DNA from 3 places in the Oceanobacillus sp. HCA-5259 genome. Region 1 is predicted to be linked to each of the others. Evidence: riboswitches for the same ligand, from Rfam matches in the RefSeq annotation. Region 1 holds a riboswitch; each other region holds the start of a gene.

Region 1 (4,193 bases):
TCATATCCTTCATCCTTCCTTTGCAGCATTTCTATAAGTTCTTCATCTTTAATCTGAAGCTTTTTTGCTTCCTCTTTGAGTGGTAGCATGTAATTGTCATAAAAAGTCTGTTTCCTTTTCTCCATAACAATCTCTTTTGCTGTTTCGGTAACAAACATGCCCACCCCTCTCTTTTTAACCAATATTCCTTCTCCGACCAACTCATTAATCCCTTTTCCAGCGGTTGCAGGATTAATTTGATAAAAGGCAGCAAATTCATTCGTTGATGGTACCCTGGTCCCCGTCTGATAGGATTCATCCATAATCGAATCCTCAATTAAATCCTTTATCTGCATGAAAATTGGCTTGCTGTCATCTAGTTTTTTCTTCATTTAAGTTCATTCCTTAGTTGGTTAATTACTTATGTAATTAACCATATAACACCTTCAGATAAATGTCAATCCCATTTTCTAAAATTAAGCTTAAAAAGGCTCGATCCCACATATGCAGAATCGAGCTTGTCTATAATAATTTTGCCATATAATATTCATCCATGAACTCATCACCTATAAGCAAGGAATGCCTTTTGGTCCCTTCTATTTCAAACCCTGCTTTTCTATATAATGAAAGAGCTGTATCATTCTTCGTAACCACAGTTAATTCCAACCTTCGAATATTCCTATCCCGTGCCCAACGATCCAACCGATAAAATAGTTTTGTACCAATTCCTTGTCCTCTCTTGGCTTGTAATATGCCGACAACGATATAAACGGAATGCTTATTTCTTCGTGCCTTTCCACCTATTGCAAAAAGATAACCCACTAAATCCTGCTCCTTTTCTGCTACAAATATCGTAGAATTTTCACTTGCTTGTATGCTTTTGATCATTTCCACTTGGCTCTCTGCCTGAACTTCTCTTTCACCAGATTCCCAGAGCATATATTTTGAATTTTTTTCGACTTCCTTTATAAGATTAGCTAATTTTTTTGCATCAGTTGTACTAGCTTTTCTAATAATCATCACTTTCTCCCCTTAATTCTATATTTATTAATTATTCTAACTCAATTAATCTTACCATATATTTCAAAACTAAATTCCTAGTTATTAATGGAATTAATCTTAAACAGTTAGAGGACTGGATTGCGATCAACCCAGTCCAATACTAAAGGCATTTTTTGTTACATGTTAATTTTTCTTTTGTACAGCAATCCAAATTTCGCTATAAACAAATAAATCCCCCGTAAATGAAATTTCATTTCAGGAGCCTCAACCAATTCATAATCTGATGAAGGGAGCCACTCAGAAACAATTCATATTTTTCAGCATCGCTTATTCCCTCCTTCATAAGATTATTATAATAACAATTGAAAACGAATACCCGAAAAATTAGAACCGGATATTGTCGGTTTAAAACACGAATAGCATTAACTAAATTTTAAAATAATTATTAAATTTTCTCTTGACATTTATACGAAACCTATGTAGAGTAAAAATTATCAAAATTAAATATGTAATTTTCTTATCTAGAGAGGTGGAGGGACTGGCCCTTTGATACCTCGGCAACAGACTTTTTGAAGCACTGTGCCAATTCCAGTAGCGTTAAGCTTGAAGATAAGAAGAGAAACTAGTAATGCGATTTAAACCTCTTCTTATATTAAGAAGGGGTTTTTATTATTTTATTACATATAAAACAGGAGGAGAAGAAATGAAACGTACTCTAGAACAAAGGTTAAAAGAAGGAACAGTTATTGTTGGAGAAGGGTATTTGTTTGAATTGGAACGAAGGGGTTATTTACAAGCAGGGTCATTTGTACCGGAAGTGGCACTAGAAAACCCAGAAGCACTTAAACAAACCTATAGAGATTTTATGAATGCTGGATCTGATGTGATCTTAGCGTTTACGTATAATGGTCATCGAGAGAAGCTTCGCATTATTGGTAAAGAAGATTTATTAGAGCCGCTAAATCGGAGTGCAATTCGGTTGGCAAAAGAAGTAGCCAAGGAACACCCGACAGAGGAAGCACTTGTTGCGGGAAATATTTCGAATACAAATATTTTTGATCCAAATAATCCAGCTTCCAAGGAAGAAGTGAGAAGTATTTTTGCAGAAATGGTGAAATGGTGTAAGGAAGAGGGCGTTGACTACATTGTTGGTGAAACATTTTATTATCATGAAGAAGCATTAATCGCCTTGGAAGAAATTCAAAAACAAGGTTTACCTGCAGTGATTACGTTAGCCTTATTTGCGGAGAACATTTTAAGAGATGGATATACGGCAGATGAATCATGTAAAATCCTTTCTGAAAAGGGGGCATTAGTAGTTGGTCTGAACTGCTTCCGCGGACCTGATACAATGCATTCATACTTAGTGGACATCCGAAAAAATGTAGATGGCTATGTGGGCGCTCTACCACTTCCATATCGGACAACGGAAGAAAATCCGACATTCTTTAATTTGCCTGATGCCGGATGCAATTGCACATTGCCTACGGAAACAACTTTCCCGACTGCACTTGATCCGCTTTACCATAATCGTTTCGAATTAGCGGAATGGGCAAAAGAGGCAAAAGAGGCAAAAGAAATTGGTATTAATTATATCGGCTTATGTTGCGGTGCTTCACCTGCAATGCTAAGAGAAGTTGCAGAAGCTGTCGGAGTTGAAACAATAAATTCAAAATTCTCCCCGAACATGGAGAAACACTTTTTATTTGGTAATGATGAAACACTTAAAAAGCACAACACGGAATATCGTACAAAGGCATAATAAGATGACTGTTTTTTAATGAGTAACCCAACTTTAGCACTGTTAAATTCATAAAAATGCTCTACATCACTGTACAGAAGATAATAAGAAATGAAACAAGTTAACAATCAATCGATTTAAATAAAAAAGCTTACCATACCGAAATGTATTTGCTACAGCCAGCACATTTCTTTCGGGTAGGGTAAGCTCTCTCCTCATTTTAAATTTCGTAGTGCTTTTAAACATGATGATTATATTTATTCTTCGTCCACTTCAATATCTTCATCGACTACAGGGGCCTCCGGTTCATCATCAAAAAAGTCTGGCGGATTAGGTGGTGCGGAGGCATTATTACTAATACTGATTTCAACGGTATACGTCATTGGTACGAATTCATTGAATTTACTCATATTCACCACTGTTCCCTTTACTTCTGGAGAATAGACATACTTGACTATATACTTAATATCAGCGCCTTTTGATTGATATTCATCAAAGAATAACCGTGGCAGATCTCCTTCCATTTGACCACGGAAATCAGCTAAATACGGCTTACCTAATGAATACGTAACAGTAACACCCTTATCATCTTGGTCCGTTAATTTGGTTTCCGCCTCAACGGATTGGGAAATGAATCTTCCATAAGGTATGTCTGTATTGTATCTCTCTTTTACCGTCACATCTAAATCCGGGTAATTGCTAACTGCTTCCTCCGCAGTCAGTCCCCAAAAGTTTGGAACGACCGTAGCTTTACCTACAGATACCTTCACTTTCATCTTATCTCGTTTTGCTACCTTTTCATCTGCAGCTTCACTTTGACTAATAATATGTTCTGGCTCGATACTGTCAGAGTCAGCTTCTTCATAAGTCATGTCAATTTCATTCGTTTCTGCCCACTTTTCCACTTCTTCTTTGGGCTTTCCTGTAAAGTCAGGTACCGTTATATTCTTTTCAAAAACTTCCTTTCCTTTTGAATAATAGACGGCTGCACTGTGTTTACGTTGATATTCCGCCTCATCGACCCCACTATCCCGGATCGTAGTCTTAATATATTCCCCTTCTTCAAGGTCATCACTATACTCTGTAACCAATTGCAGGTTTTCCGCTTTATTTTCGTCAATCCAATTCCGTGCTTCCTCCTGGCTCATTTCCGAAAAGTCTGGGAGCGGTATAACCTCTTCTGGATCTGGTCCCAAGCTGCTCGTTAACTCTAGAGTCTTCCCTTTCCGTATTTTATCCCCAGCAGCTACACTTTGCTCAAAAACCTGATTGGCATCATATTCCATATTATACTCCTGGTTTAATTCAATTTCGACATCATTCTCACCTGCCCATTCCCGGGCCACGGATACAGACTCTCCTACAAAGTCTTCAACCTTCACATGGACAAGCAGATAATAGATGAAGAAAATCAAACCACAAGCTAAAACGGATCCTGAAATAATCAGCCACATCCGACGTCTCTTTTTTC
Region 2 (4,193 bases), on a different contig from region 1:
TTTTCAGACGCTTGCCAAGAGAAAATCCATCTAATCCAGGCAGCATTACATCTAAAATCGCTAAATCTATCGAAGTCAAATAGCTCTCCATATTTTCCCCAGACTGCAACCATGTTATTTTATAACCTCTTTCCGTTAAATCTGTTGAGACCCAATGACCTATTTCTTTATCATCTTCAATATATAATATATGAACCATATGCCCCTCCATTTATTATTCATGTTTTTTTATTATCATTTACTCTATTCTTTTATCTTAGCATAGTTAAAACCTATCATTACGATAGAAAATTTCTAATTGTTATAGCTACCTACTTGTTCTAAGCTAAATATAAGAGAAAAAGGAGGTATTCACATGCAGAAAGCAATATTTTATCATGCGGGTTGTCCAGTATGCGTCAATGCGGAAAAAATGGTATTAGATTATCTAGATGATTCGAAAGTAGATTTAGAAATTGTCCATTTCGAGGAAAATCCTTCTAGAATCAATGAAGCAGAAGAGGCTGGAGTAAAATCTGTTCCAGCATTAGTGCTGAACGGACAGACCTATCATATTAATTACGGCGCAAGTATGGAAGATGTTAAAAAAGACTAAAAACCAAAACAACACCCGAACCAATCTCCCTAGGGCGACGGTTCGGGCGTTCTGTACAGTGGGACAGGGGGGTCAGAGCACTTGTCCCACTGTATTTTCATAATTAGTATAGAAATGTAATTGATAAAACAGTTCAGACAACTTAGCACCTGAACTGCTTTTTTCATGGATTGATGTTAATAGCCTGATCCTCTACCCCACCTGCTACTGCTTTCGTCACTTCTCCGATAAAGGTTCTGGTTGCTGTACACATGAATTTATCTTTTCGATAGATAATACCAATTTCCCTTTGTGGGGTTGGATTTAGTATTTTCACAACTTTTATATCTTGATTATTTAAATGTTCCAAGTACGGCAGTGGTAAAATGGGGGCTCCCATACCTTTTTCCGTCAGTTGGATAATTGATTCCAATGTTGTCAGCTCAAGTGCCGGATTAATCGTGATCCCGACAGTTCGAGCGTAGCCCTTAATTAACTGCCGAAGTTGATAATTTTCCGGCATAAGTATTAATGGGATATTGGTAATTTGATCAAAGTTTACTGCCGACTTTATCGCAAGTGGATGACCTTTGGGAACAGCAAGTGCCAGTTCCTCTGTATATAATGAAATTTCCTCCAACTCATCATTTCCATTCGGCAGGAACGTAAGACCAAGATCCAGTTTATTTTCCAGTATGCTTCTTTCAATCTCTTCTGTCCGCAATCCATGGACAGACAGTTTGATATTCGGATAAAGAGCTTTGAAGCGAACTAGTGCAGGAGGAAGTAGGTAATTCATACAAGTAAGCAAGGATCCGATTGTAAGCCTTCCTCTTTCCAACCCATTCAGTTCTCCAATTGCCGCTTGTGCTTGTTCCAATTCATAGAAAATCTGCTTACAATGCTTATATAAAATCTCTCCGGCCTCCGTTAATGCAGTCTTTTTCCCTATCCGGTCAAAGAGCGGAATTCCTACCTCGCCTTCTAAAACTTTGATTTGCTGGCTTAATGTCGGCTGGGCAATGTTCAATTTCTCAGCAGCCCTCGTAAAATGCAGTTCTTCACATACAGTCATGAAATATTCCAGCTGTCTTAATTCCATTAAATCCCTCCTCCATCTTTATTATGGTCTAAACATCCATATACCGAACAACCTCAATAACTTTTCCATTATTTCCATTAAATCATAACCAACACACCCTGTATAGAAATCGGGACAAGTGCTCTGACCCCACGCGTCCCACTGGGACATGGGGTCAGAGCACTTGTCCCACTCCAGCACTTTTAACCTAAGTTCTCATAAACTATTGTGGGCTAATTTTATAAAAAGGAGTGGTTCCAGTGAGTAGAATCAATTTCAAATCATTTACCGGCCGCGTCACAAGTGTAGATGACTTTCCGATGTATCCGCCTAATGATAATTTCGGTTGTTACAAGTTTATATCTGTTCAGAATGATGCCGGTACTGTCGTTAACTTCGTTGCAGGACCAGATACGTTCTTTCTATATCAGGAAAAAATCAAAGTCGGGGATCAGATCACCGGTTATTATGATGGGGATGCAGCCACAATTTTAATTTATCCACCGCAATACCGGGCATTAGTTATCGTGAAGGAAAATCCATATAGCCAAGTAAAGGTAAGTTATTTTAATGAGCAATTAATCAGCAGTGACGGCTCTTTGCAGCTAAATATCGGTCCTGATACACAGATGCAATTAACAAACGGGCAAGACTTCAAACAAAACCCTGCAAGGAGAAATTTAATTGTTGTTTATGGTGCAGCAACAAAGAGTATTCCAGCCCAAACAACCCCTTATGAAATAATTATTTTTTGCCGGTAAACTGGGACAGGGGGTCAGAGCATTTGTCCCAGTTGGGACAGATGCTCTGACCCCCTGTCCCCGAATTAAGTGTTGACTTTTTTCTTGTTTCGGTATATTCTATTATTTAACTAATTTCTTAATATTTTTTTCTTATCAAGAGAGGTGGAGGGACTGGCCCTTTGAGACCTCGGCAACAGGCTTTTGGAGTACTGTGCCAATTCCAGGAGCATGCATTTGCTCGAAGATAAGAAGAGCCGGCAGATATGCTACCTAACCCTCTTCTTATTTCAAGAAGAGGGTTTTTTATAATTTTAGGGGGGATGAAATTGACGACAATACAAGCAGCAATAGAATTACAAAAAGCAATCTCACTACTGAAAGAAAAAGAATGGGTTGATTTGACTCACACTTTCGGCCCTGATTCACCGCATTTTGCAGCATTTGATGATGCCGCATTCAAGACACTTTACAACCATGACGATGGGTTCTTTGCCCAACTGTTCTCTTTTGCCGGACAATACGGTACTCATATCGATGCTCCAATTCATTTCGTAAGACATCAGCGCTACCTTGATGAACTTAAATTAAAAGAACTTGTCTTACCGCTCATAGTCATTGATAAATCAAGGGAAGCAGCACATAACCATGACTTCACCTTGACGAAAGAAGATATCCTCAAATTCGAAGCAGTCCACGGTGAAATTGAAGCAGGCACATTTGTCGCCTTACGTACCGATTGGAGCAAGCGTTGGCCAGATAAAGAGCGTTTTGAGAATAAGGATGAAGACGGTAATCCACATCTTCCCGGCTGGGGAATTGACGCTCTCGAATTCCTATTTGAAGAAAGAAAAATCAAAGCAGTCGGCCACGAAACCTTTGACACCGACTCCGCTATCGACGCTGCAAAAAATGGCAGACTCATCGGAGAATATTACGTACTAGAGCAAGACACCTATCAGATCGAACTGCTAACCAATCTGGATAAAGTTCCAACAAAAGGTGCCATCATTTTCAATATCGTTCCAAAGCCTGAAAAAGCAAGTGGATTTCCTGTACGATCGTTCGCAATACTACCCTAAATTAAATCTCTCACAACTGAAGTCACGAGTATTCTTGGTTTATTCATAAAGTGAAACTTCATTCAGTGAGGTAGCACAGAAGCAAAAAAAGTATGGGGTAATATAAAAGCATAGCTCCCCTTAAATCAAAGGCGGAAGTGCCCTTACAGTAAAAGATGATCGGCTAGAAAAACATTTCTGCCGATCATCTTTTTGAATATATTATTACCAAAATCAGTAAAAATGAAACTTTCCCACCCCTTTTTCCGTACCACCTAGAGAACACGATAGAGGAGGGAATAGAATGACCGAAATTGCAATGCAATTGACGAATGTCCGAAAACGTATCGGCAATAAGGAAATCATTAAAGGCCTTTCCTTTACCATTAATAGAGGGGAAGTATTCGGCTTCATTGGACCAAATGGTGCCGGGAAAACAACGACAATCCGTATGATGGTAGGGTTAATGAAACTTACAGAAGGCGACGTACATATTCTCGGCAAAAGTATTAAAACAGAATTTAAAGAAGCAATCCGTGAAGTTGGCGGAATCGTTGAAAATCCAGAGCTCTACCCCTTTTTAACAGGCGCACAAAACTTAAAACAATATGCAAGGATGATTCCAGGGATTACGCAGGAAAGAATTGATGAAACGGTTAAACTTGTCGGTCTGGAAAAAGTAATGAATGAAAAAGTTGGCCGATACTCACTTGGGATGCGACAACGAATAGGAATCG
Region 3 (4,193 bases), on a different contig from region 1:
CATAGATTTGTTATACTATCATTATTATCAACATTGAGCTTAAAAAATACAAGGGAATAGGAGTGTTCATATGATTGATCATTATCAGGGGGTTTATCCAAAAATTCATGATTCAGTTTTCCTAGCAAAAAACGCTGTTATAAATGGAGATGTCACAATCGATGAGGATTCGAGCATTTGGTTCCACGTTGTAATCCGCGGTGATATCGCACCAACAAGAATTGGTAAACGAGTCAGCATCCAAGACTTGACCGTTCTGCACCAAAGCCCTGATAATCCACTTATTATTGAAGATGACGTTACGGTCGGCCATCAAGTCACCCTACATTCAGCCATTATTAGAAAGAACGCCCTTATTGGTATGGGAGCAATCATCCTAGATGGGGCGGAAATCGGAGAAAATGCATTTGTAGCAGCAGGAAGCCTCGTGCCACCGGGGAAAAAAATTCCACCAAACACCTTATATATGGGAAACCCTGCAAAATACGCAAGAGACCTAACAGCGGCTGATTACCAAGAAATGGAACGGGTAAGAAAATCCTACGTGGAGAAAGGTCAATATTATAAAATACATACAGATTTGGGGAAAAAATAAATTTTCCTTTATACAATAAGAGCTATCCCGACTCAACGGAATAGCTCTTATTGCACTTCATATAAAGTGAAACTTCATTCAGTGGGGAATTCCCTCCCCACTGAATGTTAGTTGAACAGAATCAGGGATTTACGGACTGTTTATTCCCCACCTTCACATGTCGGACTTCCCTCCTATTTAAGGCAGGGATATTACAGACCGTTAATGCGTGATAAAACTATTAAAACGTATGAGCAACACCGAACTATCCTGTGAGGCACGATTACTACGCTACTTTGACTACTGGATACGCTAGTACAATCGGTCTTCGGTGGGACGAGTAACCTCATGTCCCCGGCAGCCGCGAAACTATACCATAATGACGTTTCCACCTTCGCGCTTTTTACTTTTCACAAACTATCTTTTGCAGTTCTTCAACTTTATCAAGTTTTTCCCACGGGAAAATAATGTCGGTTCTGCCGAAATGTCCATAAGCCGCTGTATTTTTATAAATCGGCTTCCGTAAATCAAGCATCTCGATCAGCCCTGCAGGTCGAAGGTCAAATAGCTTACGCACCGCTCCCACTAATACTTCTTCCTGATACTCGCTCGTTCCAAATGTGTCGATTGTGATGGATACAGGCTCTGCAACACCGATCGCATAAGCAAGCTGTACTTCACATTTTGCAGCAAGCCCTGCCGCCACGATGTTTTTCGCTACATATCGAGCTGCATAAGCTCCGGAACGGTCCACCTTTGTCGGATCCTTCCCACTGAAAGCACCTCCGCCGTGACGTGCGTAGCCTCCGTACGTATCCACGATGATCTTCCGGCCCGTTAAGCCGACATCACCTTGCGGACCGCCAAGCACGAAGCGGCCAGATGGATTGATGAAGTATTTTGTATCTTCATCTAAAAGCGCTTCTGGTATAACCGGTTTTATAACATACTCTCGAATGTCAGAAATAATCTGTTCATTCGGAATGTCTTCATGATGCTGAGTAGAAACAACGATTGTATCCACACGAACTGGTTGATTCTTTTCATCATATTCGACGGTAACTTGTGTCTTCCCATCTGGACGTAAATAATCCAATACCCGGTTTTTTCTTACATCGGAAAGACGTCTTGCAAGCTTATGGGAAAGACTAATTGGAAGTGGCATATATTCTTCCGTCTCTTTCGTCGCATAACCGAACACTAATCCTTGGTCACCTGCTCCGATTGCTTCTATTTCTTCTTCCATCTTCCCTTCTCTTGCTTCAAGTGCCTTATCGACCCCACCGGCAATATCAGGTGATTGCTCATCAATTGCAGTCATGACGGCACAAGTTTCATAATCAAAGCCATACTTTGCTCGGGTGTAACCAATGTCTTTCACCGTCTGGCGGACAATTTGCGGTATATCTACATAAGTTGTAGTTGTGATTTCACCTGCTACGAGCACCATTCCCGTTGTAACGACTGTCTCGCATGCCACACGTGCATCTGGATCTTCTTTTAAAATATCATCCAGTATCGCATCAGATATTTGATCCGACATTTTATCAGGATGTCCCTCTGTTACTGATTCTGAAGTAAATAAACGACGATTTGCATTTGCAGCCATTTGGCTTGTTCTCTCCTTTGTAATATGTAACGGAACCCAATCTCCATTCGTTCCATTATTCAAAGCATGAAAATAAAAATCCTTTCCCGCAAGTATGAGGAAAGGATTAATTAGCCTTTCACTCTTATTGTTCAAGGAAAATTCCTTGCAACAGATTAGCACCTTTCACAAATCGTGAGGTTGCTGGGCTTCACCGGGTCTGTCCCTCCACCAGCTCTGAATAAGAATTGAAATTATTATAACCTTATTTAAAAGGGATTCGTTACTTAATAATCGATTACTGAAAAATAGCGTATCATATTTCATTATTTTTTACCAGTTTTATTTTCATACTGTCTGTTCTTTGTTACAATCAAATATAGAACAACATATTGAAATCGTTTTCCAACAAAAATGATAACGAACTAAAATAGGTTACCGACAGTTCTCAAAAAATTTTTCAATTAGTATGGACTATTCCATTTAATGTGTTATACTAATGTCAGATTTAAGATAAGCGATAAGGAGGAAGTTTGCAGTCTTCCTTCAACAAAACCTTTTAAAAGGCAGGAGAATAAGAATGAAAATGGTGGAGAAATCATTGACAAACCAACTATTAGAACACGAGAATTTGAATCGAAACTATTCAGTAGCTCGTCTGGTGGAACGCGTGTTAGATCGAAATGAAGGCGTTCTAACTTCAACAGGAGCAGTAACTGCAACTACAGGTAAATATACAGGTCGTTCACCGAAAGACAAATTTATTGTTAAAGACGAGATTACGGAAGATACGGTTGAATGGGGTCCAGTGAATCAACCGATCGATGAAGCTTCCTTTGATAAGTTACACGAAAAGGTAGTAAATTACTTAATGGAAAAGGACGAAGTTTATCAGTTCCAAGGCTTTGCTGGAGCGGATGAAAAATATCGTTTACCGATCCAAGTAATTAACGAATTTGCCTGGCATAATCTTTTTGCCCGTCAACTATTTATAACACCTACAGAAGAAGAACTTAAAACACATCAAGCAGAATTTACGGTTATTTCAGCACCGCATTTTAAAGCAGACCCTGCAGAAGATGGGACGAATTCAGAGACATTCATCATCATTTCCTTCAAGAAGCGTGTCGTATTAATCGGGGGAACGGAATATGCAGGGGAAATTAAAAAGTCGATTTTCTCTGTAATGAACTATCTGCTGCCACAGCAGGATGTTCTATCGATGCACTGCTCAGCGAACGTTGGTCAAGAGGGTGACGTGGCATTATTTTTCGGCCTATCCGGAACCGGAAAAACGACTCTTTCTGCTGATCCATACCGCCGGTTGATTGGTGATGATGAACATGGCTGGAGTCCGAATGGTGTATTTAATATTGAAGGCGGCTGTTATGCTAAATGTGTTAATCTTTCTGCAGAGAAAGAGCCACAAATTTTCAACGCGATCCGCTTTGGTTCTGTACTTGAGAACGTTACGATTGATGATGTGACAAGTGAACCAAATTATGACGATACGAGCTTGACGGAAAATACCCGGGCAGCTTATCCGGTAGATAATATCGATAACATCGTCACTCCAAGTGTTGCTGGTCATCCGAATACGATTATTTTCTTAACGGCCGACGCGTCTGGAACATTGCCACCGATCAGCAAGCTTACGAAAGAACAGGCTATGTACCATTTTCTAAGCGGCTATACTAGTAAGCTTGCTGGGACAGAGCGCGGCGTGACGGAGCCGGAAGCGACCTTCTCTGCTTGCTTTGGATCCCCATTCTTACCGCTCGCACCAGCGAAGTATGCGGATATGCTTGGACAAAAAATCGATCAGTATAATTCTAATGTATTCCTCGTAAACACGGGTTGGACTGGTGGGTCTTACGGTGTTGGAAACCGAATGAAATTATCCTATACACGCGCGATGATCCATGCCGCGCTAGAAGGTGAATTGAATCATATCGAAACAATAACCGATGATATATTCGGCTTGCAGGTTCCTGTTCACGTAGCAGGTGTGCCTGATGAAGTACTCATCCC

The links. Region 1 has a riboswitch for S-adenosylmethionine ahead of WKU33_RS09815 (homocysteine S-methyltransferase family protein). Riboswitches for the same ligand answer to the same signal wherever they lie in the genome.
Region 2: another riboswitch for S-adenosylmethionine. It lies ahead of WKU33_RS03015 (cyclase family protein); the one in region 1 lies ahead of WKU33_RS09815 (homocysteine S-methyltransferase family protein).
Region 3: another riboswitch for S-adenosylmethionine. It lies ahead of metK (methionine adenosyltransferase); the one in region 1 lies ahead of WKU33_RS09815 (homocysteine S-methyltransferase family protein).

Annotation. Positions count from the first base shown of each region.
Region 1 is NZ_JBBKBV010000014.1:35,187-39,379, forward strand. Features, by position in the region: gene WKU33_RS09795 (ABC transporter ATP-binding protein) at 1-4, opposite strand, end outside; gene WKU33_RS09800 (GntR family transcriptional regulator) at 1-371, opposite strand, end outside; gene WKU33_RS09805 (GNAT family N-acetyltransferase) at 502-999, opposite strand; SAM riboswitch class I at 1,496-1,597, shown strand; gene WKU33_RS09815 (homocysteine S-methyltransferase family protein) at 1,685-2,743, shown strand; gene WKU33_RS09820 (PASTA domain-containing protein) at 2,980-4,193, opposite strand, start outside.
Region 2 is NZ_JBBKBV010000003.1:112,503-116,695, forward strand. Features, by position in the region: gene WKU33_RS02995 (response regulator transcription factor) at 1-199, opposite strand, end outside; gene WKU33_RS03000 (thioredoxin family protein) at 356-595, shown strand; gene WKU33_RS03005 (LysR family transcriptional regulator) at 759-1,676, opposite strand; gene WKU33_RS03010 (hypothetical protein) at 1,976-2,416, shown strand; SAM riboswitch class I at 2,546-2,649, shown strand; gene WKU33_RS03015 (cyclase family protein) at 2,725-3,477, shown strand; gene WKU33_RS03020 (ABC transporter ATP-binding protein) at 3,761-4,193, shown strand, end outside.
Region 3 is NZ_JBBKBV010000002.1:6,600-10,792, forward strand. Features, by position in the region: gene WKU33_RS01335 (gamma carbonic anhydrase) at 71-595, shown strand; gene metK (methionine adenosyltransferase) at 978-2,183, opposite strand; SAM riboswitch class I at 2,305-2,410, opposite strand; gene pckA (phosphoenolpyruvate carboxykinase (ATP)) at 2,749-4,193, shown strand, end outside.